DNA from 2 places in the Kribbella sp. NPDC058693 genome. Region 2 is predicted to be linked to the other one. Evidence: riboswitches for the same ligand, from Rfam matches in the RefSeq annotation. Region 2 holds a riboswitch; the other holds the start of a gene.
The links. A riboswitch is a leader RNA that binds a small molecule or an ion and turns the genes downstream of it on or off. The one in region 2 is predicted to bind ZMP and ZTP.
Positions count from the first base shown of each region.

Region 1: it holds a riboswitch for ZMP and ZTP, as region 2 does, so the genes downstream of both, ACFWUU_RS13295 (bifunctional 5,10-methylenetetrahydrofolate dehydrogenase/5,10-methenyltetrahydrofolate cyclohydrolase) here and ACFWUU_RS35525 (5-aminoimidazole-4-carboxamide ribonucleotide transformylase) in region 2, are expected to answer to the same signal.

Region 1 covers NZ_JBHXSQ010000002.1:761,693-775,870, reverse strand. Annotated here, with positions in the region: gene cmk ((d)CMP kinase) at 1-607, opposite strand, end outside; gene ACFWUU_RS13315 (prephenate dehydrogenase) at 640-1,704, opposite strand; gene aroH (chorismate mutase) at 1,701-2,069, opposite strand; gene ACFWUU_RS13305 (helix-turn-helix domain-containing protein) at 2,154-3,041, opposite strand; gene ACFWUU_RS13300 (phytanoyl-CoA dioxygenase family protein) at 3,107-3,961, shown strand; gene ACFWUU_RS13295 (bifunctional 5,10-methylenetetrahydrofolate dehydrogenase/5,10-methenyltetrahydrofolate cyclohydrolase) at 3,969-4,811, opposite strand; ZMP/ZTP riboswitch at 4,832-4,916, opposite strand; gene ACFWUU_RS13290 (beta-N-acetylglucosaminidase domain-containing protein) at 4,916-6,664, opposite strand; gene ACFWUU_RS13285 (nitroreductase family deazaflavin-dependent oxidoreductase) at 6,697-7,119, opposite strand; gene ACFWUU_RS13280 (NUDIX hydrolase) at 7,141-7,749, opposite strand; gene prcA (proteasome subunit alpha) at 7,746-8,603, opposite strand; gene prcB (proteasome subunit beta) at 8,641-9,483, opposite strand; gene ACFWUU_RS13265 (ubiquitin-like protein Pup) at 9,492-9,701, opposite strand; gene dop (depupylase/deamidase Dop) at 9,760-11,280, opposite strand; gene ACFWUU_RS13255 (phosphotransferase) at 11,354-12,589, shown strand; gene ACFWUU_RS13250 (RNA polymerase sigma factor) at 12,626-13,213, shown strand; gene ACFWUU_RS13245 (hypothetical protein) at 13,210-14,079, shown strand; gene ACFWUU_RS13240 (hypothetical protein) at 14,076-14,178, opposite strand, start outside.
Region 2 covers NZ_JBHXSQ010000005.1:245,131-259,308, reverse strand. Annotated here, with positions in the region: gene ACFWUU_RS35555 (FAD-binding oxidoreductase) at 1-632, opposite strand, end outside; gene ACFWUU_RS35550 (2-hydroxyacid dehydrogenase) at 687-1,616, shown strand; gene ACFWUU_RS35545 (WD40/YVTN/BNR-like repeat-containing protein) at 1,627-2,721, shown strand; gene ACFWUU_RS35540 (MoaD/ThiS family protein) at 2,718-2,981, shown strand; gene ACFWUU_RS35535 (MMPL family transporter) at 3,125-5,371, shown strand; gene ACFWUU_RS35530 (AAA family ATPase) at 5,391-5,924, shown strand; partial or broken gene ACFWUU_RS35525 (5-aminoimidazole-4-carboxamide ribonucleotide transformylase) at 5,914-6,801, opposite strand; ZMP/ZTP riboswitch at 6,815-6,891, opposite strand; gene ACFWUU_RS35520 (nuclear transport factor 2 family protein) at 6,894-7,262, opposite strand; gene ACFWUU_RS35515 (class I SAM-dependent methyltransferase) at 7,268-7,990, opposite strand; gene ACFWUU_RS35510 (CHAP domain-containing protein) at 8,078-8,599, opposite strand; gene ilvD (dihydroxy-acid dehydratase) at 8,723-10,390, shown strand; gene ACFWUU_RS35500 (acetolactate synthase large subunit) at 10,675-12,426, shown strand; partial or broken gene ilvN (acetolactate synthase small subunit) at 12,427-12,930, shown strand; gene ilvC (ketol-acid reductoisomerase) at 13,093-14,112, shown strand.

The sequences.
Region 1 (14,178 bases), on a different contig from region 2:
GGGTCATGTACGTCGAATCGATGGTGACGGCGCCGTCCGAGGCGACCTGGAACTCCGACACGGTCGAGTCGTCGGCGTCGCGCCGGATGATCTGGTCCCGCAGCTGCTCCGCGGTCAACGAGCTGACCTCGGCGCCGCGGCGGGCCATCCGGGCCTCCTGGTCGGCGGTCAGCAGCACCTTCAGCTCGGCGTCGGTGGCGACCACGGTGGCGATGTCGCGGCCCTCGACCACGATCCCGCCGCTCGGCTGGGCGTTGTCGATGATCGCCCGCTGCCGCCGGATCAGCTCCTTGCGAACGTCGAGGTTGGTGGCGATCTTCGAGACCACCTCGCTGATCCGCGGCTCCCGGATCGCGGCCGTGACGTCGGTCCCGTCGGCGATGACGAACTGGTGGCCCGGGTCGGTGCTGATCTCCAGCCGCAGGTCCCGGGCGCGCTGCGCCACCGCGGCGATGTCGTCCAGATTCAGCCCGTGCTCGACCGCCGACCAGGTCACCGCCCGGTACGTCGCCCCGGTGTCGAGGAACCGCAGTCCGAGCCGGGTGGCCACTCCGCGGGCGGTGCTCGATTTACCGGAGCCGCTCGGGCCGTCCACAGCGATGATCATGCCCCGAAGATTACCTTCGGACGGGGACAGAACTAGCGGTGGACCACCCAGCCGCGGTCGGTCAGGACGTCGACCAGCTGGTCGACGGAGGCGGGTTTGACGGCGAGCTCGACCTCACCGACCGGGCGGCCGGGGCTGTGGTCGATGCGCAGGTCCTCGACGTTGGCGCCGGACTCGGCCGCATCGGCGAACAACTTGGCCAGCTGACCGGGGCGGTCGGGGATCGTGACCAGGACCGTGACCAGGTCGATGTGCGGCGTACCGTGCTTGCCCGGTACGCGGACCGCGCCGGAGACGCCCTGGCCGAGGATCGCGGTCAGCTCGTCGCCGGCCTCTTCCTTGCCTAGGGCAACGAGGAGGCGGTCGAGCTCGCCGCGGATCTGCTCCAGCAGGCCGGTCAGCGCACCCGAGTTCGCGGACACGATCTGGGTCCACAGCGTCGGGTCGCCGGCCGCGATCCGGGTGACGTCCCGGACGCCCTGACCGGACAGCTCGAGGTGGGACGACGGTGCGTCGGCCAGCGTGCCGGCAGCGAGCGCCGACATCAGGTGCGGCAGGTGGGACACGCGAGCGACGCCGAGGTCGTGGTCCTCGACGGACATCTCGACGGTACGGGCGCCGGCGGCCTCGGCCAGACGGCGTACGAGGTCTACCGCATCCGGCGAGCTGGTCTCGTGTGGCGTGATCGCCCAGGTGGCGCCGTCGAACAGGTCAGCACGCCCGGCGAGCGGGCCGTTGCGCTCGGAGCCGGCCATCGGGTGGCTGCCGACGTACCGGCTGAGGTCGCCGGTCAGCCTGCGGGCGTCGGCGAGTGGCTTGGACTTCACGCTGGCCGCGTCCGTCACCACCGCGTCGGTCTGCTGAAGCTGCTCGGCGACCACCGCGCCGACATGGTCAGGCGGTACGGCGACCACGACCAGCTGCGGCTCGATCTGCACCAGCCGCGAGCCGGCCCCGATCCGCTCGGCCATCAGCGCGTTGTCCGGGTTCCCGTCGACGAGCTCCACGACGACACCCAGCCGGGCAAGCGCGAGGCCGATCGACGTACCGATCAACCCGGTGCCGACGATGCGAACAGGACCCCGTAGTTCGGTCACTGGGCGCCGGTCAGGTCTGGGCGGAGCGCGACGGCGCCGTGGAGGTAGACGTGCTGGATCTTGTCGCGGGAGCGTGAGGTCTCGGTGTGCACCATCAGCCGGACCACCCGCGGCAGCGCGTGCGGCACCGGGATCTCCTGCATGCACATCAGCGGTACGTCGGTCAGCCCGATCTGCCGCCCCGCGACCGCCGGGAACTCCGAACGCAGGTCCGACGTGACGGTGAACAGGATGCTGATCAGATCCTCGTTCTCCAGATCGTTCGCCTCCAGGACCGCCTTCACCAGCTCCGCGGACCGCTCGAGCAGGTGCTCGCGCTCGTCCACGTCCAGCTGGGTGGCACCCCGGATCGCCCGTACCGCCACGTGCTTGCCTCCTCGATGTTTGTCTCCCCAACCCTAGGCCAGAGTAATCAAGGAGTGGACAGCCGTCTCGGATCGTGCACGTGGTCAGCCGTTCCGGGCGGCCTCGAGGAGCCGGCGGGCGATCGGTAGCAGCCCCGCCTCGCGTACCGGGGCGAGTGGATCGGACAGCTGGCGACGGCGGCGGAAGCTGCCCGGCGGGTCGCCGTACGCGAGGGCGAAGCGACGCGAGAAGTGGTACGGGTTGCTGTAGCCGCAGTCGGACGCGATCTCCCCGATCGTGGCGTTGGTGCGTTGGAGAGCGGTCGCGGCGCGGGCCAGCCGGATCAGATCGAGCGCGTACGCCGGTCCGCATCCGTAGCGCTCCCGGAACAGCCGGTGCAGGTGTCCGGCGGACAGGTTCGCCGCGGCGGCCAGCTCCGGGACGGAGACGATCCGGGGACCAGTCGCCCACACCGCGGCGACATGGTCGACGACGCGCTGCACGGCATCCGGCAGCTCCGCACGTTGCCGGCCGTCCGGAGCGCTGACGAAGACCTCCAGCATGCTTGCAACCAGTCGATCGCTGTGGCCCCGCTCAGCCGTGCTGTCCAGCAAGTAGCTGCACAGCTCGCCGAGCAGGCCCGGATCGGACATCGAACGCACCCAAGGCCACCTCGACGGATCGCCGAGGTCGCCGAAGTCGTCGATCTGGAAGTGCACGTACGCGTGCCGCGAGTGGTGATCACAGTCCCAGATATAGGCGTCCCGATTCCCACGCCTCGCAAGCGCGACCGTCCCCGGGCGCAACTCGTGCTCGACCGTCGCCTGCAGGACGCCGGCGTCGTACACATCGGTCCGCCAGATGGCCGACCCGTGGAGGATCCAGAGCAGCTCGAAGTTCGGCAGCCGGCGCGGTCCGTACGTCGCCCCTGGCGCGTAGTCCGCGATCTGCACCAGGGAATTCACGCTGACCGCCGGTGCTCGCGATGTCACGAACAGATAGTAAAGCGCTTGCCGGCGACATTGGCCGGCTCGGCGTCCTCTGTCACGGTGGCTAGATGCATTTCACCGAGGTCAGCGACGAGTTGGTCGAGTCCTTCCGGCGAGACGGTTTCGTCGTACTCGACCAGGCCCTGCCTGCCGAACAAGTCAGCGAGCTCCACGTCGCCGCCGAGCAACTGTGCCGGGGCGAGCTCGGCGCCGTCGAAGGCGCTCCGGCTCCGGAGTCCACCGACGATGTCCTGCGCCGGTTCCTCTGCATCCACCACCCACACAAGGTGTCCGACGCTGCCCTTGCGGCGCTGCACGCGCCGCGGGTGGTCGAGACGCTCACGGCCGTCATCGGGCCCAACGTCAAGGCGATGCAGTCGATGCTGTTCATCAAGCCCGAAGGCAAGCCTGGGCAGGCGTGGCATCAGGACGAGTTCTTCATCCCGACCAGGGACCGCTCGCTGACCGCGGCCTGGATCGCACTCGACGACGCCACCGTCGAGAACGGCTGCCTGTGGGTGCTGCCGGGCTCGCACCGGCGCGGCGTGCTTTATCCGGATCGCGAGCAGGACGACCTCCGCTTCGACTGCACGGTCGAGGCGTTCGACTTCCCGTACTCCGACGACGACGCGATCCCGGTCGAGGTATCGGCGGGCTCGGCGGTGATCTTCAACGGGTACCTGCTGCACCGGTCCCTGCCGAACACCGGCCGGCACGGACTCCGGCGAGCACTCGCGAACCACTACATGAGCGCCGAGTCGCTGCTCCCCTGGCAGACCGTGCCGGACGGCGTACATGTCGGCAAGCACGACTACCGCGACATCGTGATGGTCGCCGGGACCGATCCGTACGCCTACAAGGGCATCGACGACCTGGCCCGGCCGCACTCGCGGCCGGACAAGGACGGCGGCTGCGACCGCTAGCCGACTGCTATCCGAGCTGTGCCTCGGCGGCGTCGACCGTCTGCTCGAGCAGCAGCGCGATCGTCATCGGCCCGACGCCGCCCGGGACCGGGGTGATCAGGCGAGCCACCTCGGCCGCCTCCTCGAAATGCACGTCCCCGACGTTGCCCTCGTTGTACCCGGCGTCGACCACGACCGCGCCCGGCTTCAGCCAGTCGCCGCGGACGAAGTTCGCCTTACCGACCGCGGCGATCACGACGTCCGCGGTCCGGACCAGCTCGGGCAGGTCCCGGGTCCGCGAGTGCGCGTAGGTCACCGTCGCGTTCGATGCCAGCAGCAACATCCCGGCCGGCTTGCCGAGGATCGGGCTGCGGCCGATCACCACGGCGTGCGCGCCCTCGAGCGGTACGTCGTACGCCGCGAGCAGCCGCATGATCCCGCCGGGCGTGGCCGAGCGGAACCCGGGATCGCCGAACGCCATCGCCGCGAACGACAGCATCGTCACGCCGTCGACATCCTTGCCCGGGTCGATCGCCTCGAACGCGGCCCGCTCGTCGATCTGCGCCGGCACCGGATGCTGGAGCAGGATCCCGTGCACCTCCGGGTCCTCGGACAGCTTCCGGATCTCCGCGACCAGTTCCTCGGTCGTGGTCTCGGCCGGCAGTACGACGCTCCGCGAGGCGATCCCGGCCTTCTTCGACCGGTTCTGCTTCATCCGCACGTACGTCGCCGACGCCGGGTCGTCGCCGACGAGCACGGTCGCCAGGCAGGGCTGCACGCCGTACTTCTCCTGCACGGCAGCGGCCCGCTCTGCCGCCTTGGCCACCATCTCGGCGGCGAGGTCGGTCCCGATCATCAACTCAGCTGTCATCTGGCGCACTCCTCTGACGTCGAAGGTGCCCAGGCGCGCGGCGAAGCCGGATGGCAGACCGTTCCCCGGTGGTGGTCCACCTCAGCGCCAGTCGCGGTCCGTCCTCAGGATACCGACCCCGTCGCCTGGGCTACGAATGCGTCGGCCACCCCGTCGCCGATCCGGAGCGGGACCTTGCTGTGCGGAAGGCGGACATCGCGGATCTCGTTCGCCTGCGTGATCAGGTGCTCGATCTCGTCCCGGGCAGTCGCGACGTCCGACTCGTTGCCCTCCGCCTGCGCCTCGAACACGCGCAGCGCCTGCCGCAGCGCCCCACCCCAGTAGAACGACGCGTCCAGCCACGAGTCGGTCTCGGCCTCGAACTCCGGGTCGATCACGCCGCTGCGGATCTGAGCGGACGCGTTCTCGATCGCCTCCAAGTACGGCTCGAGCTCGGCGATCGCCCCGGCCAGGTCGCCGCCGTCCCAGGTCGCTTTGAAGGCCGCCAGCTTCGCGGCCAGCACCGGCGCATTGGTCAGGTGCAGCTTCCCGTCGTACGTCGTCAGGTCCGCGAACACCTCCAGCGCCGCGATCGTGGCCGCGTCTCCCCCGGCGCGCTCGGCGATCGCGCGATGCCAGGACGCGTCGGCGTCGTACGTCGCGGGCTTCCAGCCGAACTCGGCGAACGAGTACAGCGCGAGCTTGCTGGCCGCGGCCTGGTTCATCGGGTTCGAGATGACGCCGACGACGTGCTCGGCGAGGCCGGGCTCGCGACCTGTGTACGGCGCCAGCAGGATCCGGCCGTGCGCGTAGTCGTTGACCGGGTAGTTGTCCCAGATCAGGATGTCGTGCCCGAACACCGCCTTCGCCGCGGCCGCTTGTGCGCTCGTGATCTGCTCCGGAACGACCGCAGTACCCGTCCAGTGCACAATCACGGCGGGATCGAGTTGCTCGCGCAGGGCCTGCTTGTACGGCGTCTCCTCGACGTCGTAGTACTCGGTCGGGACCATCTGCAGCGGAGCCACGTCCGGCTTGGTCGCGATCCACTCCCGCTGGACGCGGTTGCACAGGTCGGCCTGCGCCGCACCGGCCGCACCACCACCTGAGCCGTACTTCGTGGCGTCCTCGTCGGAGTGCCATTTCTCGTACTCGATGTCGTCCAGCGGCACGTTGAACACCCGTACGCCGAGCGCGTACAGCGCCTCGAACTTCGCGATCAACGCCTGGAAGTCCTCGTCGGAGGTGTAGGCAATCGACAGGCCGGGCGACAGCGCGAAGGTGAAGTCGACCTTGTTGCGCTGCGCCCGCTCGATCAGCTCGCCGAGCTCGGCCAGCTTGTCGGCCGGGTACGGGTCACGCCACTGCTCGCGGTGGTACACGTCGTCCTTCGGCGCGTACTGGTAAGTGTTCAGCTTGTGCGCGCCGAGGTAGTCCAGGTGGTCGAGGCGGTCGGCGTGCGACCACGGGGTGCCGTAGAAGCCCTCGATCGAGCCGCGGTACGGCAGCGTCGGCCAGTCACGGATCTCGACGCCGTCGACGTGGTTGCCCTCGACAAGCTGGTCGAGGGTCAGGGCCGCGTAGTACGTGCCTCGGATGTCGACGCCGTCGAGGACGATCTGGTGGTCACCGACGGCAACGACGTACCCCTCGGTCGGCAGACCGGCGGCCGGTTCGACGTCGAGGCCGGTGCCGCCGAGATGGACGGTCACTGCGGCCTCGCCGTCGATGATCGTGGTCACGCCGGCGCGGGTCAGGGTGTCGCGGACGATCCGCTCGGCGTCGGGATCGGTGGTCGGTCCGTGTACCAGACCGACCGTGCTACCGAGGTCGAATCCGTCCGGACGCGTGCTGGTCTGCTGAGGGTCAGGGGTCACAGCCCTATCCACTCAGCGCGCGGACCTGCCCGTCAAGACACCCGGGTCAGCTTGAGGACCGGGATCGTGCGAATGCCCGCCGTACGGACCTCGTACTCCGCGAACCCCGGGTAGCGCCGCGCCTGCTCGGCGTAGATGCGGTCGCGGTCGGCGCCGGTCACGTCGTCGACGGACACCTTGTAGGTCTCGGTGCCGACCTCGACGACGCCCTCGCCGGCGGAGACCAGGTTGCGGTACCAGTCCGGGTTCGTCGGCGCGCCGCCCTTGCTGGCGAACACGTAGATGACGGCCGGGTCGGTCTCGTCGGCCAGGTACATCGTCGGGGCGATGAACTCCTGTCCGCTCCGGCGACCGATGTGGTGCAGCAGCACCATCGGGGCGCCTTCGAAGTTGCCGCCGACCTTGCCTTCGTTCTCCCGGAACTCAGTGATGACGTTCGTGTTCCAGTCGCTCATATCGTTTCCTCCGCAGATTTTCTAAAGCAAGCCTGCGTGGTCCAACGCGAGATAGGCGGCATCAATTCCGGTCATCGCACCCGGAGTGCGCAGCTCGGCACGGAACGCGTCCACGGTCAGCTCGACCGGGACGCAATCCTCGGCCTCGTCGAGCTGTTGTTTGCCGTCCGGGCGGCAGCCGCGCGCGATCGCGACGTACTTGCGGAAGGTCGAGGACGCCGCGGACCACTGCCAGCCGACGACGTCGAGCGTCTCGCAGGTGTAGCCGGTCTCCTCCTCGAGCTCCCGCGCGCCGGCGACGGCAACGTCTTCGCCGGGCTCCACCAGGCCGCCCGGCAGGTTCGTCACCACGGCGTCCGGGCCGGCGCGGAACATCCGGATCGTGACGATCCGGCCCTCCGGCGTCAGCGGCAGCACGGTGATCCCGGACGCGATCCCGGCCTCGGGGCCGAGGACGTCCCACTCGACCTCACGGCCGTCGGGCATCCGGTACCGCCGCAGCCGCACGGTCAGGAAGCGCTGGAAACCCGGCTCCTCCTCCAGCAGCTCCCACGGAACGGGATCGGCGGGCCGAGACGACTCAGCCGCCACGTTGTCGGTGACGGCTGAGGTCTCGTGCTGGTCCGTCACAGGGGACGGTTGTCGTCGGGATCTTCCGGCGGAGCGATCGGTGCGTCATCCGCCGGCGGGGCGACCGCGGAGTCGTCGGCCGACGCAGTCGTCTCCGCGCTGTCGTCCTTATCGGCGGCGTCGGTGTCGGCCGGCGCGGTGGGCTCCTCCGCAGGACGCGACTCGGACAGGATCCGGGCCAGCGTCTCCTCGGAGATCCGCTTGAACTTGCGCACCTGCGTCCGGGTCCGGTCCAGGACCGCGACCTCGAGCTGGTCCGGCGTCAGCTGCCGGACCTCGGTGCCGTCGTGGCCGAGCGCGTCGACCGCGAGCCGGAGCGCGCCCGCGAGCGAGATGCCCTCGGAGTAGTGCTCGCCGATGTAGTCCGCGACCTGGTCGGCCGGGCCGCCCATCACGGCGTACCCCTGCACGTCGGCGATGGAGCCGTCGTACGTGAGCCGGTAGACCTGGTCGTCGGACGGAGCGGCGCCGATCTCGGCGACCAGGATCTCGACCTCGAGCGGCTTCTCACCGCCGGAGGAGAAGATCGCGCCGAGCGTCTGCGCGTACGCGTTGGCCAGCGCCCGGCCGGTGACGTCGCGCCGGTCGTAGGAGTACCCGCGCATGTCGGCCAGCCGCACGCCGGCGATCCGCAGGTTCTCGAACTCGTTGTACCGGCCGACGGCGGCGAACGCCATCCGGTCGTAGATCTCGGCCACCTTGTGCAGCGCGGGCGAGCGGTTCTCGGCCACGAACAGGATGCCGTCGGCATATTGCAGCGCGATCGCGCTGCGGCCCTTGGCGATGCCCTTCCGGGCGAAGTCGGCCCGGTCCCGCATCAGCTGCTCGGGCGAGACGTAGAACGGAACGCTCATCGAAGGTGTCGTCCTCTTATCAGTCGAAGGGCGGGGGTCAGGTCAGGGACGTCGCGGCCGGGCCGTCGGGGCGCCGGTGCCGTTGGCTCCAGGCCGCGTCGACGAGCGCCGCCACCTCGTCCTCGGGCAGCCGCCGGTAACCGTCCGCGGTGACCACGCCGACCACCGGGAAGATCCGCCGGAGCATGTCCGGGCCGCCGGTCGCCGAGTCGTCGTCGGCCGCGTCGATCAGCGACTGGATCATCACCGTCACGCAGTCGGTCTCGGACAGGTCCTCGCGGTACAGCTTCTTCAGCGCGCCGCGGGCGAACAACGAGCCCGAGCCGACGCTGTAGAAGTGGGTCTCCTCGTACCGCCCGCCGGTCGGGTCGTAGGAGAAGATCCGGCCGCCCTTGATGTCCTGGTCGTACCCCGCGAACAGCGGCACCACGGTCAGGCCCTGCATCGCCATCGGCAGGTTGCCCCGGATCAGCGCGCTGAGCCGGTTGGCCTTGCCGTCGAGGCTGAGCGTCGCGCCCTCGAGCTTCTCGTAGTGCTCCAGCTCGACCTGGAACAACCGGACCATCTCGATCCCGAACCCGGCCGAGCCGGCGAACGCGACCGCCGAGTACTCGTCGGCCGGGAACACCTTCTCGATGTCACGCTGGGCGATGATGTTGCCCATCGTGGCCCGCCGGTCGCCGGCCATGATCACGCCACCGGGGAAGGTGGCCGCGACGATCGTCGTACCGTGCGGGACCTCACTGGACAGGTCACCCGAACCCAGGGCCCGTCGTCCCGGCAACAGGTCGGGCGCGTGCCCGGCCAGGAAGTCCATGAACGACGAGCCACCTGGGGTCAGGAAGGCTTCCGGCAACCGGCCGGAGGCATCAGAAGTCATCGAGCGGTTCACTCCCCACCCTTTTGCACGAATCCGCGGACGAACTCCTCGGCGTTCTCCTCGAGGACCTCGTCGATCTCGTCCAGGATCGAGTCGACGTCCTCGTCGAGTCGCTCTTTGCGCTCCTGGACGTCCTCCGACGCCTCGACCTCCTCGACCTCTTCCTCGGTCGACGAACGCTTGGGCTGCTTGTGCTGCTGCCCGCCGTCTTTCGCCATGGCACACACCTCCTAGAACCGCTGGAAAGGTCGCCCAACCGACCCTTCTATAGCGACCCTACCCGGCGGCGCCCCCAGTAATGGTGCGAACCAGGTCACTGGCGGTGTCGCATTGGTCAAGAAGTGCGCCGACATGCGCTTTCGTACCCCGCAGCGGGTCCAGCGTCGGGATCCGTTGCAGTGACTCCTTACCCGGCAGATCGAAGATCACCGAGTCCCAGGAGGCGGCCGCGACCTGCGGCGCGTACTGCTGCATGCAGCGGCCGCGGAAGTACGCGCGGGTGTCGGTCGGCGGGTGCGCCACCGCCATCCGGATCTCCTCGTCGGTGACGATGCGCTGCATCCGGTTGGATTTCACCAACCTGTAATACAGGCCCTTGTCCGGGCGGAGATCGGCGTACTGCAGGTCGATCAGGTGCAGCTTCGGGTCGTCCCACTCGAGACCGTCGCGATCGCGGTACTGCTGGAGCAGTTTGTACTTCGCGACCCAGTCGAGCTGGTCGGACAGCTTCATCGGGTCGATCGCGAGCTGGTCGAGGATCTGCTCCCACCGGTGCAGGATGTCCTTGGTCTGCCGGTCCGCGTCGTCGCCGTACTTGTCCTCGACGTACTTGCGGGCCTGCTCCAGGTACTCCGCCTGCAGCTGGACGGCGGTGATCTTGCGGCCGTCCTTCAGCGTCAGCAGGTGCGTGCAGGACGGGTCGTGGCTGACCTCGTGCAGCGCGGAGACCGGCCGGTCGACGCCGAGGTCGTCGGTCAGCCAGCCGTCCTCGATCATCGCGAGCACGAGCGACGTCGTACCGACCTTCAGGTACGTCGAGATCTCGGACAGGTTCGCGTCGCCGATGATCACGTGCAGCCGACGGTACCGGTCCGGATTCGCGTGCGGCTCGTCGCGGGTGTTGATGATCGGGCGCTTCAACGTCGTCTCCAGGCCGACCTCGACCTCGAAGTAGTCGGCCCGCTGGCTGATCTGGAACCCGTGCGCCGCGCCGTCCTGGCCGATGCCGACCCGGCCGGCGCCGGTGACCACCTGACGGCTGACGAAGAACGGCGTCAGGTGCCGCACGATCGACGCGAACGGCGTGGACCGGCGCATCAGGTAGTTCTCGTGCGAGCCGTACGACGCGCCCTTGTTGTCGGTGTTGTTCTTGTAGAGGTTCAGCTGCGGGGCGCCTGGGATCAGCCGGGCCTGCCGCGCGCCCTCCATGATCACCAGCTCGCCGGCCTTGTCCCAGACCACCGCGTCCCGCGGGTTGGTGGTCTCCGGAGCGGAGTACTCCGGATGGGCGTGGTCGACGTACAGCCGGGCGCCGTTGGTGAGGATCACGTTCGCCAGGCCGGTCTCCTCGTCGGTGAGCTGGCTGGAGTCCGCCACCTCCCGGCTCAGGTCGAATCCTCGCGCGTCGCGTAACGGGTGCTCCTCGTCGAAGTCCCACCGCGTCTTGCGCGCGAGCGGCTGCGTCTGCGCGTAGCCGTTCACCACCTGGCTCGAGGTCAGCATCGGGTTGGCCCCGGGCTGGCCCGGCACCGAGATCCCGAACTCGGTCTCGGTACCCATGATCCGCCGAACACTCATGCGAACGAGCCTACGCGGTACCGGCGACTAAAGGGGTTGCTGTGTCCACAGGGTTACATGTGAGACTGCGCCCGTGGACGAATTGGTGGCGATCCTGGACCGGGACAACCATGTCACCGGTTCCGCGCCACGGTCGGTGATGCGGCGCGACAACCTGCGCCATTCCGCCACCGGAGTAGTCGTCCGGAATACGGCCGGTGACATCTACGTGCACCGTCGTACACCGATCAAGGACCTGTACCCGAGCCGGTACGACTTCACTGCCGGCGGGGTCGTCGCGGCCGGTGAGGACCCGTTCCACGCCGTCGTACGGGAGCTGGAGGAGGAGCTCGGGATCTCGGGCGTCGAGCTGACGCGGTTGCCGGAGGGTGACTACGCCGACGACCACACGCAGTACCACGCCTACCTGTACACGTGCGTCTGGGACGGCCCGGTGCGGCACCAGCCGGAAGAGGTCGAGTGGGGCGCCTGGATGTCCCCCGCCGAGCTCGTCGCCAAGCTGGACGACCCGTCGTGGTCTTTTATGCCAGACGCGGTGGGCCTGCTCGGAGACTTCGTCCGGAGTCTGGCGACCATCGACCAGGGCTGGGACAGCGACGCCTGGATCGAAGGTCCGTGGATCAACCGCTCCCCACGGCGGCCCGAGGTGCGCCCCCGGCTGCTCGCTGAAGCCACGCTCCTCCCCTGGCTCGCCCCGCAGCTGCCCCTGCCCGTCCCGGTGCCCGAGCTGAGGGACAACGGCGTACGGCACCTGATGCTGCCCGGCTCACCTTTCACCGACGGCGGCACGGCGACGGGCCGCGAACTGGGCGCCTTCCTCAGGGCCCTGCACGCTGTGGATCCGGTCGAGGCGGTCGCGCGTGGTGCGCTGGACGCGGCCACGGCCGATGCCGAGAAGGCGGTGTTCCTGAAGGAGTGCAAGACCCAGATCGTGCCGCTACTGCCATCTGAAGCACGCGGTCGCGCCATCGACTTGCTCGACCGCGTGGCAAACGTCCGGACATCCTTGATCCATTGCGATCTCGGCCCGGACCACATCCTCATGGCCGACGGTCAGATCACCGGCATCATCGACTGGACGGACGCCGTCATCGGCGACCCCGCACTGGACCTCTGCTGGCCCCTCAACGGCGCTCCAGCAGCACTCAGGACCGGTCTGATCGAGGTGTACGAACCCACCCCTGACCAGGTCGAACGCGCCGCGGACTGGGCTCGCCTCTCCCCCTGGTACGGCGTCCACCGCGGCCTGCTCCTCGACCTGCCGGACGACGTGACGAATGGCCTGCAGGACATCCTGAACCGGCTCTGATGCAACCATCCGCCGGCTGTCCGGTCATTAGAGGGTGTGAAGACCACCCTGACTGACGATACGGAGCTCTGGGAGCGATTGCGCGTCGGGGACCATTTCGCGCTCGGCGAGCTGTTCGACCGATACGCGGACGACGTACGGGCGTTCGCGTTCCGGCGTACCGCGTCCTGGAGCACCGCCGACGATGTGGTCCAGTCGACGTTCCTCAGCACCTGGCGACGCTTCCAGCGCAACCCACCCGGTCCGCTGACCGCGTCGAGCGCCCGCGGTTGGCTGCTCGTCGTGGCGGGCAACGAATGCCGGGCGCTGGCTCGTACGGCGGCCAGACTGCACAACCTGCTCACCCGCCTGCCTGACCCTGCACCCGACGACGACCATGCACCCGACGTCGTCCGCCGTCTGGACGACGAACGCCAGATGTCGGCGATCCGGCGCGCGGTGGCCGAACTCCCCCGGCACGAACGCGAGACCCTCGAGCTCGTCGTCTGGTCCGGACTCACCACAGCCGAGGCCGCGGACGCGCTCGGCGTACCGGTCGGGACCGTCAAGGCCCGACTCCACCGCACCCGCCGCCGCTTCCCCGACCTGTTGACCCGGGTCGCCCTTAACGAGGAGCTCTCATGAACACCCAACTCGAACCACCGCGGGTTCCGCCGTTGAGCGCGGCGGAGCGGTCCCGGCTCCGCAATCAGGTGATGGACAGGACCCGGCCCGGCGATCACCGCCCCGGCCGGCGGTGGATCGCCCCGGCGGTCGCCGTCGGAGCCGTCGCCGCCGTCGTGGCCGGAACGCTGGTCGTCGCTCAGAAGTCACCCGACGACACCGGAGCGGCCGGTACGTCGACCGCGTCGCCCGAGGCCAAGGTGGGCGTCGATCTCGGCCCGGTGCCGAAGGCCGACGTGGCCAAGATCGTCGCCGACTGCCAGTTCCCGAACGAGCCGGGGCCGGCCCAGCTCGTCTGGAGCCGCCACGTCCGGGGTATCACCAAGGACAGCACCGCGCTGGTGGCAGTGGCCCTGGACACGAAGAAGTCGACTACGCAGCCCCCGGTGATCAACGGCCGTCGCAAGCCGGGGGGCGGAGGAGCGCCGTCCACCGCCAAGCTCGGGTACCGGTACTGCATGACGCGGACGCCGCCGAGCGGCAAGCTCGGCGCGATCGGAGCGGTCGGGCGGGTCGACGACAAAGCCTGGCGAACCCAACCCACGGCGCAGCGCGCGTTGGTGGCGCTCGGCACCACGGACGGCGACTTCACGAACGACCTCACCACGCTGCAATCGTGGCGGCTCTACCGGGCCCACCCGGATGTCGCCAAGGTCGAGGCGCGGTACGTATTGAACGGCAAGACCGGTCCGTGGACCAGCGGTGTCGTGAGCGACGGCTTCGCCTACATCGAGGTCCAGGCGAACGGGAAGTTCACCGTCGGCCAGAAGCTCAAGACCGAGGTCCTTGCCTTCGACGCGCAGGGGCACCAGCTGCCGATCGGCTAGCGCATGCGGCGGGACATCGTCCGGGCGAAGTTGATGCTGACCAGTCCGATCCAGGCGATCAGTACGCCGAAGGGCCCGATCATTCCGGCCGCGATCGCG
Region 2 (14,178 bases):
TGCACCGGCTCCCCGTCATACGTGCTGGAGGCAACGATCTGGTCGATCGCCGGAGCCAGCTCGTCGAGCCCGAGCCGCACGTGCCGGAGCGCGACGTACGGCGAGATCTTGTCGAGCTCGATCCGCAGCCGGGTCGCGTACCCGAGCGTGCCGTACGAGTTCGGGAACATCCGGAACAGGTCCGCGTGCTCACCCTCCGGGCGGGCCGTGACGAGGTCGCCGGCGCCGGTGAGGATGTCGAGCTCGAGCACCGACTCGTGCGGCAGACCGGCCCGGAACGACGACGACTCGATGCCGAGCCCGGTCACCGCCCCGCCGAGCGTGATCGTCTTCAGCTGCGGCACGACCATCGGCGTCAGCCCGTAGGGCAGGGTCGCCGCGACCAGGTCCTCGTAGGTGCACATGCCCTGGACGTCGGCGGTCCGGGCGGCCGGGTCGACGCTGATCACGCCGGTCAGCTTGGATACGTCCAGGCCGGGCCGGTCGAGCTCGGTTCGCGGCCGGAACAGGTTCGAAGAGCGCTTCGCCAGCCGGACCGGGTCGCCCTGCGGGATGCGCTCGTACGACTCCCGCAGCCGCCCGACGGCCTGATCGTGTGCGAGCGTCGCCGCCAGATCCGATGTCGAAGGCACCGATCCAGAGTACGACGATGCACCGCGTCCGGCACGGGATAGTAGGTTCGTCACATGGCTGACGTGAAGGCTTGGCTGCCCTGGGAGGACCCCGACGATTTCCTCCGCGGCGTGCCCACGGGCTACGACGTGGATTTCTACGCCGGCGGCGACCGGCCGGCGTCGTTGGACCAGGTCGAGTTCTACGTGCCGAGCTACATGGGCGGCGGCGACGTGCTCGACATCGTCCGCGAGATGCCCGCGCTGAAGGTCGTCCAGCTGCAGACGGCCGGGTTCGAGCACGTCCAGTCGCGGCTCGCCGAGGGCGTGACCTTGTGCAATGCGCGCGGCGTCCACGACGCCTCGACGGCGGAGCTCGCGGTCGGGCTGATCCTGGCGTCGTACCGGCGGCTGCCCCGGGCGGTCCGCGACCAGGAGCGGGAGATCTGGCCGGACTCGTACGACGAGGTCGACGACTCGCTCGCGGACCGGACCGTGCTGATCCTCGGGTACGGCGCGATCGGCGAGGCGCTCGAACGGCGGCTGAACGGGTTCGAGTGCGAGGTGATCCGGGTGGCCCGGCGCGAGCGCGACGGCGTACACCCGACGAGTGAGCTGCCCGAGCTGCTGCCGCGCGCGGACGTCGTCGTACTGCTGACGCCGGCGACTCCGGAGACGACGGGGATGGTGGACGCCAAGTTCCTGGCGAGCATGAAGGACGGTGCGCTGCTGGTGAACGTCGCGCGCGGTGTCGTCGTGGACACCGACGCCCTGCTGACCGAGCTCGGCACGCGCCGGATCAGCGCCGCCCTCGATGTGACCGACCCTGAGCCGTTGCCGACCGGACATCCGCTGTGGTCAGCTCCGAACGTACTGATCAATCCGCATCGCGGTGGCGCGTCGACGGCGTTCGCGCCGCGGGTGGCCCGCCTGGTCCGCGCGCAGCTCGAGCGCTACGCAACTGGTGAGCCGCTGATCAACGTCGTGGCAGGTCCGCAACGCTAGGAGGGCAAGAATGTCCGAGGCCGTACTGCTGATCGGGACCAAGAAGGGTCTCTGGATCGGCCGGAGCGACGCCGCCCGCACGGAGTGGCGGCTGGACGGGCCGGTCCCGGAGTTCGAGATGCAGGGTGTGTACGCCGTCGGCATCGACACCCGCGGCGACCAGCCGCGGCTGTTCGTCGGCGGCACCAGCGAGCACTGGGGTCCGGCGGTCTTCCACTCCGACGACCTCGGCGCGACCTGGGCCGAGCCGCCGGAGGGCTCGATCGGGTTCCCGGCCGATGCCGGTGCCTCGCTCGAGCGGGTCTGGCAGATCCAGCCGGCGCCTCCCGGTCAGCCGGGTGTCGTGTACGCCGGGTCGCAGCCGTCCGCGCTGTGGAAGTCGACCGACGGGGGAGTGACGTTCGAGCTCGTCCGCGGGCTCTGGGACCACCCGCACCGGACCCAGTGGGATGCGGGCTTCGGCGGGCAGGCTGTCCACACCGTGCTCCCGCACGCATCCGATCCGGATCGCGTCAGCGTGGCGATGTCGACCGGCGGCGTCTACCAGACCACGGACGGCGGTACGTCGTGGTCGCCGGCGAACCACGGGATCAAGGCGTACTTCATGCCGGATCCCGACCCGGAGTTCGGTCAGTGCGTGCACAAGCTCGCGGGGCATCCCGACGTACCCGAGCGGCTGTTCGCGCAGAACCACCACGGCGTCTACCGCTCCGACGACGGTGGGGAGATCTGGAAGTCGATCGCGGACGGGCTGCCGTCGGACTTCGGCTTCCCGATCGTGGTGCATCCGCACGAGCCGGAGACCGTATACGTATTCCCGCTCGTTGCGGACGGCAACAGGATCCCGACCGAGGCGAAATGCCGCGTCTACCGGTCCCGCGACGCCGGCTCCACCTGGGAGGCCCTCTCCGCCGGGTTGCCCGACGTGTCCTACGTGCCGGTACTGCGGGACGCGCTGACCACCGATGCCGCGGACCCGGCCGGCGTGTACGTCGGCACGCGCGACGGCTGCGTCTACGCGAGCGCCGACGCCGGCGACAGCTGGGTCGAGGTCGCCCGTCACCTCCCCGACGTACTCACGGTGCGCGCCGCGGTGGTCGGATGATCGCAGTCCGCCTGCCCACCGTGCTCCGCCCGTTCGCCGGCGGCGCCGAGCGGGTCGAGGTCGAGGGCACGACGGTCGCCGAGGCGTTCGCGGCCCTGGAGTCGCCGCTGCGCCGCAGGCTCACCGACGAGCAGGGCGGGCTGCGCCGGCACGTGAACATCTATCTCCGCGACGACAACATCCGCGACCTGGACGGCCTCGACACCCCGCTCGCCGACGGCGACGAGCTGCTGGTCCTGCCGAGCGTTGCCGGCGGCTGAGAACCCGCTGTCACCGGCCGATGGCGTTGTGGTGACTGTCGGTGCCGAAGGGTTGTGGGCCTGGCCGGTGCCGATTTACATTCGCCCGAAGGGGCCGACGGCTGGGCCGTCGCCTGGGGGGCGCCCTGGGGGAGGGGCGCCTTATGCACGCATTTCTGGATCGGCTCGGCCGGGGAGCGGCACGCTTTCACTGGTTCGTGATCGCGGGCTGGTTGGTGGTCGTGGTCGGTCTGTTCGTACTGCGGTCCGCGTTCGGCGGGACGTACGTCAACAACTACACGGTCCCGGGCAGTGAATCGTCCGCTGGTTTGAACATCCTGAACAAGGACTTCACCAGCGCCGGCGGGTACTCGGGCTCGATCGTGTTCCACGCCAAGACCGGCACGGTGTCCGAGCACGCCGACGCGGTCAAGTCGTCGATGGAGGCCGTCGGCAAGCTGCCCGACGTCGTCACCGCGATCGATCCGCTGGCGACCTCGCAGACGGCGTACATCTCGAAGGACGGCAGCATCGTCAACGCGCCGGTCTCCTTCTCGGTCGTTCCGGCGTCGCTCGACAAGTCGTACGTCGACAAGCTGGACGCGGCCGTCCAGCCGGCCCGGGCCGCCGGGCTCCAGGTCGAGTACGGCGGGGGCACCGGCCAGATCGGGAAGCAGGCGGACGACGGCCCGTCGGAGGCGATCGGTCTCGCGCTCGCGCTGTTGCTGCTGTTCCTCATGTTCCGGTCCGTGGTCGCATCCGGGCTGCCATTGGTGTCGGCCGTGTTCAGCGTCGGCGGCGGGCTGGCGGTCCTCGGGTTGCTCGCGGCCGTGAAGGACTTCCCGGTCTCCGCGCCGACGGTGGCGACCCTGCTCGGGCTCGGTGTCGCGATCGACTACGGCCTGTTCCTGGTGTCGCGGCATCGAGAGCAGCTGGACGACGGCATGGGGGTCGTCGAGTCGGCGGGCCGGGCCGAGTCCACCTCCGGCGCGGCGATCTTGGTTGCCGGGGGCACCGTCGTGATCGCGATCCTCGGGCTGTACGTGTCCGGCGTACCGTTCGTCGGCGCGCTAGGCCTGTCGTCGGCGATCGTGGTCGCGGTCACCGTGCTCGCCGCGCTCACGCTGATCCCGGCGCTGCTCGGTCTGGCGAAGTTCACGGTCCTCAATCGCAAGGACCGGCATCACCTCGCCGATGAGCGCGAGTTGGAGTCGTCGCTCCCGGACGAGACGGCGATCGCCGAGCACCGCGCGGAGGAACGCGAACGCCGAGACGCCAAGCACGAGCAGAGCGCGTTCGCCCGCTGGGGCCGCAAGGTGAGCGATCGGCCGTGGCCGTACGGCATCGCCGCGACGCTGGTGCTGCTCGTCCTCGCGATCCCGTTGCTGTCGATGAACCTCGGCCAGCTCGACGCCGGCACCGATCCGGCCGCCGATTCCAGCCGGAAGGCGTACGACCTGATCGCGCAAGGGTTCGGCCCCGGCGCCAACGGTCCGCTGACGGTCGTCGTACAGCTGCCGTCCTCGGGTGACAAGCAGACCTTGCTGAGCGGGCTCTCATCCACCTTGCAGAAGACGCCGGGGGTCGCCGCGGTCCAGCCGCCGAGCACGAACAGCGCTGGTACGACAGCCATCATCAACGTCATCCCGACCACCTCGCCGTCGGCTGCGGAGACCGAGGACCTGGTCAACCGGATCCGCGACGACGTGCTGTCCGGCCAGCAGGAACCGACGTACGTCGTCGGCACCACGGCCGGGTACGTCGACTTCACCGAGAAGGTCGGCAGCCGGATGCCGTGGCTGATCGGGGCGGTCGTGGTGCTTGCGTTCCTGCTGCTCACGGTCGCGTTCCGCTCGTTGCTGATCGGAGTGAAGGCGGCGATTCTGAACCTGCTGTCGGTCGGCGCGGCGTACGGCGTGATCGTGGCGGTCTTCCAGTGGGGCTGGGGATCGTCGCTGGTCGGGATCGACGAGAAGGTGCCGATCCCGTCGTTCGTGCCGATGCTGATGTTCGCGATCGTGTTCGGGCTGTCGATGGACTACGAGGTGTTCCTGCTGTCGCGGGTGCACGAGGCGTGGATCGCGACGAAGGACAGTCACCGAGCGGTGGCGATCGGGATCGGCGCGACGGCCCGGGTGATCACCACCGCGGCCGCGATCATGATCGTGGTCTTCCTGAGCTTCGTGCTCGACGACGACCCGACGGTGAAGATGCTCGCCGTTGGCATGGCGGTCGCGGTACTGATCGATGCCAGCGTGGTCCGGATGATCCTGGTCCCGTCGGTGATGACGCTGCTCGGCGATCGGGCGTGGTGGCTGCCGCGCTGGCTCGACCGCATCGTCCCCGACATCCAACTCGAGGGCGGTCCGCAACCGCCGCCGCAGCCGGCTCGGGAGGTCGAGCACGTCTGACCGGGTACGGTCGGTCGGCATGAGCGATGTGCTTCTGCTGACCGGCCCGTCCGGCTCGGGCAAGACCACTGTGGCACGACTCGTCGCCACTGACGCCTCTGGTCCCACAGTGCATCTGACGACCGACGAGTTCTACCGCGCCATCCGCACCGGCTTCGTCGCGCCGTGGCTGGCCGAGGCACAGCACCAGAACGAGGTGGTGGTCGACGCGATCGTCGCGACCGTGGGCGTCTACACACGCGGCGGGTACGACGTCGTGGTGGACGGGATCATCGGGCCGTGGTTCCTCGGCCCGTTCCGCGCGGCGGCGGCCGATTGGCGGATGTCGTACGTCGTACTGCGTCCGGACCTGGACACGACGCTACGGCGCGGTCAGGCGCGCGACGGGGTCGAGTTGACGGACGTCGACGCGCTCACCGGGCTGCACGGCGCGTTCGCGGACCTCGGCGAGCTCGAGGCGCACGCGATCGACACGTCAACGCTCGATCCCGCCGCGACGGCCGCCGAGGTCCGCAAAGCTGTTGCCTCCGGCGACTACCTGCTCAGTGCCTGAACAGCCGTACGCCGGTCGCACGCCAGCTGATGCCGTACTCCGCGCACGCGGCGGTGACCTCGGCCGAGCGGATCGAACCGCCCGGCTCGGCGATGTGCGTCACGCCGTACCGGTGCGCCTCCTCGACGTTGTCGGCGAAGGGGAGTGCGCCGTCGGACACCATCGACACGCCGGTGAGTGGCTCGCTCGAACGACGTGACCACCACAGCGCGGCCTTCTCGCCGGCGAGCCGGGTGCAGTCGACGCGGGATTGCTGGCCGGCCCCGACACCGATGGTCATGCCGTCCTTCACCAGCACGACGGTGTTGGATTGGGTGTACCGGGCAACGATCATCCCGAGCTTCAGATCATCGGAGAGGTCAGCAGGCAACGGCAGGTCGTCGCGCTGCTGCGTGAGTCGCATGCCGTAGATCTCGCGTACTTCCTCGGCCGGCGGCTCGAAGTCGGGGTCCGCCTCGAGGACGAGGTACGTGCCGCGCTTCTTCGCCGCGAGGACCTCGACCACGCCCTCGTCGTACCCGGGCGCGATGATCCCGTCCGACACGACCCGCTTCAACACAGCCGCCAGCTCCGCGTCCACCGGATGCGAGACCGCCACGAAGTCGCCGTACGACGACTTCGGATCCGCGTCCCGCGCCCGGGTATAGGCCTCGGCGACACTCCCGCCAAGAGCCGCCCCGGCCGGCGACACATGCTTGTACGACGCGGCCGCCGGCGTACCGAACGCCGACGCAGCCTCGCGCACCAGCTGCCACCCGGTCAGCGCATCCAGCACGTTGATGTACGACGGCTCACCCGCCACGACCGTGAACGGCGCCCGATCGACCGGCACCATCACAGCCGACTGATGCGGATTCATCCCATAACGCACGACAACCTCCGAACTCGTTCGGAGGCGCCCAGGCGGACGACGCCTTACTCTTCGCTCCCCGGTGGTAACCCACCCTCGCCAGTCGCGCTGCCCTCAGCCTACGTCCACACACCGGTCCAGTCGTACAGCGGCGCCGTCGTCGCGTACTCGCGGAGATACGCAATACGCCCCTGGTCGACCCGCGCGACGGTCGCCCCGTCGAACGCGCCAGGCTCGCCCTTCCACGTGCACTCGAAATGCCACTCGGCAACCAGTACGTCGCCGGCCGCGGCCCGCGAGGTGATCTCCCACGCGTCGACGGTCCCGCCCGCGCCGAACCAGGCATCCATCCACTGCTCGACCCGCGGTTTGCCGCGGTAGACCGGCCCGTAGCACTCGATCACGACGCAGTCGTCGGTCAGCGTCTCGAGTACGGCGGCGCTGTCGTGCCGGCGCCATCCGTCGATGTACGCCTCGAGCTGGTCCACGGTCGTCAACTCCTGAGTGCGTGGAAGATCAATAGCCGCGAGTCCTCGGTCGCCGGCTCCTGTTGCCAGTTGCCGTGCACCGCGACGTCGACCAACCCCGCGGCTGCGAGGTCGGCGGTGATTGCCTCGGGGGAGCGGAAGTAGAGCGTGTTCCGGTAGACGGCGTCGTGGCCGTCGGGGAAGACGTTATGCGCGTCGAACACCACGCGGCCGTCGGCGACCTCGATCAGGTCGAGCCATTCGACGAGGTGTCCGACGGACGTGTCCCGTTCGCCGTACGTCGCCTCGCGGGTCCACTGCTCCCACGCACGTGCTGCCGGATTCCGCGACTCGAAGCTGATGACACCGCCGGGCCGGAGCGCGTCCGCGAGCGCGCTGAACGCCTCGGCCTGGTTGCCGACGTGCATCATCGTGTTGCCCGTGCTGATCACGAGGTCGGTGTCGTGCGTCGGCTCCACGGCACGGAAGTCTCCGTCGATCCAGGTGACTGCGTCGGCGCCCGGCTGACGGCGCGCGTAGTCGAGCATCGTGGCACTTGGATCCACGCCGATCACCACCCGACCCGGCGCGACGAGCGAACGGGTCAACAGACCCGTGCCGCAACCGAAGTCCACAACCTTGCGGGCATCCGCGGCCAGTGCGCGGTAGTAGGCATGGTCATCACCGGGTGGGTTGTCGAGGTCGTACAACTCCACCAGCTGCTCGTCGCCGTACGCATCGTCACTCACCCGCGAATGCTAGAAGCGGATCCGCCGGACGACAACGAAATAAGAGCCGGTGCGGTCGGCGAGAACCGCACCGGCTCGTCGATGGGACTACTGCGCCGAGACCCAGCCGTAGATGTTCCCGGGCCGGCCGGCGTTCTTCGCGTGCTTCGGATCGAACGGCCCGAGCTTCTGCACCTTGTCGTGCGAGTTGCCTTCGACGGTCGTGATCTTCCCGTTGCCAGTAGCAACTACAACACCGGTGTGCAGACTGGTGCTCGTGTTCTGCGGCCCGGTCCCGTAGAGCACGATGTCGCCGGGCTTCATCCCGCTGTTCCCGGAGTGCGCCCGACCCTTGCGCTGACCCCAGGTGTAGATGTCACCGGTGAAGCCGTAGTTCGGGATGTCACTTCCGGCCTTGCGCCAGGTCCAGGTGGCGAAATGCGCACACCAGGACTCACAGGCGCCGTACGGATTGCAGTTACTGCCAGGCGGCGTCTCACCCTGCCCAACCTCACCGTTGGCGGCGTTGACGATCTTGGTCCGGGGATCAGCCGCTGCCGCAGTGAGCGACAGCGAGCCCAGCAGGGAAAGGACGACAGCGGACAACAGGAGTCGCAATGTGGGGCGCATCAGCTTGCTCCGTTTCGGATTGGGACAAATCCCCCCAGGCGGCTAGCACAATGAGTATGTAATTAACTAACCACACAAAGCAATCACAGTGTCGTTAAGTTACGAAGGCATAGAGTGAGGCGCATGGTCGATGTGAAGCCTCGGAGTCGGACGGTTACCGATGGGCTGGAGGCCACTGCCAGTCGTGGCATGCTTCGGGCGGTCGGGATGGGGGACGACGACTGGGTCAAACCGCAGGTCGGGGTTGCCTCCAGCTGGAACGAGATCACCCCGTGCAACCTGTCCCTCGACCGGCTCGCCAAGGCCGTCAAGGACGGCGTGCACGCGGCCGGTGGGTATCCGCTGGAGTTCGGCACGATCAGCGTGTCCGACGGGATCTCGATGGGTCACGTCGGCATGCACTACTCCCTCGTCAGCCGGGAGATCATCGCCGACTCGGTCGAGACCGTGATGGAGGCCGAGCGGCTCGACGGCTCGGTGCTGCTGGCCGGTTGCGACAAGTCGTTGCCCGGCATGCTGATGGCGGCCGCGCGCCTGGATCTGGCAAGTGTCTTCCTGTACGCCGGTTCGATCATGCCCGGCCGGCTCGGGGACAAGGACGTCACGATCATCGACGCGTTCGAGGCCGTCGGCGCCTGCGTACGCGGCCTGATCACCCGCGACGAGGTCGACGCGGTCGAACGCGCGATCTGCCCGGGCGAAGGCGCCTGCGGCGGCATGTACACCGCGAACACGATGGCCGCCTCAGCTGAAGCCCTCGGTATGTCGCTGCCGGGCTCAGCCGCTCCGCCTGCCGTCGACCGCCGCCGCGACGGCTACGCGCGGAAGTCCGGCGAGGCCGTGGTCGGCCTGCTGCAGAAGGGCATCACCGCCCGCCAGATCCTCACCAAGGAAGCGTTCGAGAACGCGATCGCCGTCGTGATGGCGCTGGGAGGTTCGACGAATGCGGTCCTGCATCTGCTGGCCATCGCGAGGGAGGCGGAGGTCGAGCTGACCCTCGCCGACTTCAACCGGGTGGGCGAGAAGGTTCCGCACCTCGGTGACCTCAAGCCGTTCGGGCGGTACGTGATGACCGACGTGGACCGCGTCGGCGGGATCCCGGTCGTGATGCGCGCCCTGCTCGACGCCGGCCTACTGCACGGCGACTGCCTGACCGTCACCGGCAAGACGATGGCGGAGAACCTGGCCGACATCGCCCCGCCGGACATCGACGGCACGATCATCCGCGCGCTCGACAAGCCGATCCACCACACCGGCGGCATCACGATCCTGCACGGCTCGCTCGCCCCGGAAGGCGCGGTCGTCAAGAGCGCGGGCTTCGACTCGGACGTCTTTGAGGGGACGGCCCGCGTCTTCGACGGCGAGCGCGCCGCGATGGACGCCGTACCGGATCTCAACCCCGGCGATGTGGTCGTGATCCGCTACGAAGGGCCGAAGGGCGGGCCGGGGATGCGCGAGATGCTCGCGGTCACCGGCGCGATCAAGGGCGCCGGTCTCGGCAAGGACGTGCTGCTGCTGACCGACGGCCGCTTCTCCGGCGGTACGACGGGACTCTGCGTCGGACACGTCGCGCCCGAGGCCGTCGACGGCGGACCGATCGCGTTCGTCCGCGACGGCGACCGGATCACGCTCGACGTCGCGAACCGCACCCTCGACCTGCACATCACTCCCGAAGAACTCGAGAGCCGCAAGCAGGGCTGGACCCCGAAGACACCGGCGATCACCAAGGGCGTGCTCGGGAAATACACGCGGCTGGTCCGGTCCGCGTCCGAAGGAGCTGTCTGCATCTAGGGACGGCTGTATCAAATGGTGAGACACGGAGACGCCCAACTTGACCAGGTCGCGGTCTGCGGGCGAATAATGCCTACATGCGATCGATTCTCCTCGTACTTGTGCGGCGCGCCGACTGACGCGACCACCGAGTCGAGCGCGCCCCTTCAGCCAACCCGGCCGAAGGGGTTTTTTGTTGCCAATGCGACTATCTGCGACCCAGATGAGCAACGTCAGCAACCACAAGCGAGGATGGATCGGTCGCGACAAAAGCAAACATCGTGACAGGACAGGAAGGCTCTCTCATGAGTGAGCAGCTGACCGGGGCACAGGCTCTGATCCGCGCACTGGAACATGCCGGAGTGGACACCGTCTTCGGCATCCCGGGCGGCGCGATCCTCCCGGCGTACGACCCGATGCTCGACTCGACCCAGATCCGCCACATCCTGGTACGTCACGAGCAGGGCGCCGGCCACGCCGCCCAGGGGTACGCCGCCGCGTCGGGCAAGACCGGCGTGTGCATGGCGACCTCGGGGCCCGGCGCGACGAACCTGGTGACGCCGATCGCCGACGCCTACATGGACTCGGTGCCGATGGTCGCGATCACCGGTCAGGTCGCCGGCGCCGCGATCGGCACGGACGCCTTCCAGGAGGCGGACATCCGCGGCATCACGATGCCGATCACCAAGCACAACTTCCTGGTGACCGACCCGGCCGACATCGCCACCACGATCGCCGAGGCGTTCCACATCGCCTCGACCGGTCGCCCCGGCCCGGTGCTGGTCGACGTGACCAAGGATGCGATGCAGACCCAGGGCGTCGACTTCCAGTGGCCGACCGAGCTCGCGCTGCCCGGCTACCGGCCGGTGACCCGCCCGCACCCCAAGCAGGTGCGTGAGGCGGCCCGCCTGATCGCCGCGGCCGAGAAGCCGGTGCTGTACCTCGGCGGCGGCGTGATCCGGGCCCAGGCCAGCGCCGAGCTGAAGGAGCTCGCCGAGCTGCTCGGTATTCCGGTGGTCACCACGCTGATGGCCCGCGGCGCGCTGCCGGACACCCACGAGCTGCACTTCGGGATGCCCGGGATGCACGGCTCGGTGTCCGCGGTCGGCGCACTGCAGCGCTCCGATCTGCTGATCACGCTCGGCGCGCGGTTCGACGACCGGGTGACCGGCAAGCTCGACTCGTTCGCCCCCGAGGCGAAGGTCATCCACGCCGACATCGACCCGGCCGAGATCGGCAAGAACCGCGCCGCCGACGTCCCGATCGTGGGTGACTGCAAGGAGGTCATCACCGACCTGATCGCCGCGTTGCGGACCGAGATCGCAGCCTCCGGCCGCACCCCGTCGTACGACGCCTGGCGCAACCAGCTCGAATCGGTGCGGGCGAAGTACCCGGTCGCGTACGACGAACCCGAGGACGGCACGCTGTCCCCGCAGTACGTGATCGAGCGGATCGGCAAGATCGCCGGACCGGACGCCGTGTACACCGCGGGTGTCGGCCAGCACCAGATGTGGTCCGCGCACTACCTGCCGTTCGAGAAGCCCCGGCACTGGCTGAACTCCGGCGGCCTCGGCACGATGGGGTACGCCGTGCCGGCCGCGATGGGCGCCAAGGTCGCGCGCCCGGACAAGACCGTCTGGGCGATCGACGGCGACGGCTGCTTCCAGATGACCAACCAGGAGCTCGTCACCTGCGCGCTGGAGGGCATCCCGATCAAGGTTGCCGTGATCAACAACCAGTCGCTGGGCATGGTCCGGCAGTGGCAGACGCTGTTCTACGACAAGCGCTACTCGAACACCGACCTGCACTCGGCCCGGATCCCGGACTTCGCCAAGCTGGCCGAGGCGATGGGCGGCGTCGGGCTGCGCTGCTCGGACAAGGAGTCCGTCGACGCCACCATCGACAAGGCGATGTCGGTCACCGACCAGCCGGTCGTCGTGGACTTCGTCGTGCACCGCGACGCGATGGTGTGGCCGATGGTCGCGGCCGGCACCAGCAACGACGACATCCAGATCGCCCGCGACATGGCGCCGAAGTGGGACGGGGAGGAGCTGTAAATGTCGAAGCACACGTTGAGCATCCTGGTCGAGAACAAGCACGGTGTGCTGGCCCGGGTGGCCGCGTTGATCTCGCGGCGGGGCTTCAACATCGATTCGCTCGCGGTCGGTCCGACCGAGCACCCCGAGGTGTCCCGGATGACCATCGCGGTCAGCGTGGACGAGCAGCCTTTGGAGCAGATCACCAAGCAGCTGAACAAGCTGGTGAACGTGATCAAGATCGTCGAACTCGAACCCAGCCAGACGGTTCAGCGCGAACTGCTGCTGGTGAAGGTGAAGGCGGACACCCTGACCCGCGGACAGGTGCTGGAGACCGTCCAGCTGTTCCGTGCGAAGGTGGTCGACGTGGCACCGGACGCGATCACGATCGAGGCGACCGGCAATCCCGAGAAACTCGAAGCCATGCTCCGGGTGCTGGAACCCTTCGGCGTCCGCGAGCTGGTGCAGTCCGGCATGGTGGCGATCGGCCGGGGCAGCCGCTCCATCTCCGACCGCACGCTGCGGCCGGTCCCGGTGCCGCCGCCGCACGTCCAGTCGGGTCCTCCGACCGTGCAGGCACGACCCGCCGAACGTACACACCACCCGGTGCCGGGCCCGCCGCCAGGCCGAGCCGCGGCCGCCGTACCGAATCAACACTAAGGAGAAGTGCCGCAAGTGGCAGCTGAAATGTTCTACGACGACAACGCCGACCTGTCGGTGATCCAGGGCCGCCACGTGGCCGTCCTCGGCTACGGCTCCCAGGGCCACGCCCACGCGCTCTCGCTGCGCGACTCCGGCGTCGACGTCCGGGTCGGTCTGCCGGAGGGTTCGAAGAGCCGGGCCAAGGCCGAGGCCCAGGGCCTGCGGGTGCTCAGCCCGGCCGAGGCGGTCGAGGAGGCCGACGTCATCGTCGTACTCGCGCCGGACCCGGCCCAGCGCAAGCTCTACAAGGAGGCCATCGAGCCGAACCTGGTCGACGGCGACGCGCTCGTCTTCGGTCACGGCTTCAACATCCGGTTCGGCTACATCAAGCCGCCGGCCGGCGTGGACGTGTTCATGGTCGCCCCGAAGGGCCCGGGCCACCTGGTCCGCCGGGAGTACTCCGAGGGCCGCGGCGTACCCGTGCTGGTAGCGGTCGAGCAGGACGCGACCGGCAAGGCGTGGGACCTGGCGCTGTCGTACGCGAAGGGCATCGGCGGTCTGCGGGCCGGCGGTATCAAGACCACCTTCACCGAGGAGACCGAGACCGACCTGTTCGGTGAGCAGGCCGTCCTCTGCGGTGGCGTGTCGGCGCTGATCCAGAACGGCTTCGAGGTACTGACCGAGGCCGGCTACCAGCCCGAGGTCGCGTACTTCGAGTGCCTGCACGAGCTCAAGCTGATCGTCGACCTGATCTACGAAGGCGGCATCGCCAAGCAGCGCTGGTCGGTGTCCGACACCGCCGAGTACGGCGACTACGTGTCCGGTCCGCGGATCATCGACGCATCGGTCAAGGCCCGGATGAAGGAGGTCCTCGGCGACATCACCGACGGCACCTTCGCGGCCCGCTTCATCGCCGACCAGGACGCCGGCGCGCCGGAGTTCGCCGAGTTCCGCAAGAAGAGCCAGGAGCACCCGATCGAGGCCGTCGGCAAGGAACTGCGCGGCCTGATGGCGTGGGTCAAGTCGCACGACGACGACTACGTCGAGGGCAGCGCCGCCCGCTGACACACCAGCTGTCGGGGCCCGGACCATCCAGGTGGATGGCCCGGGCCCCTTCCTTTGACACAATGT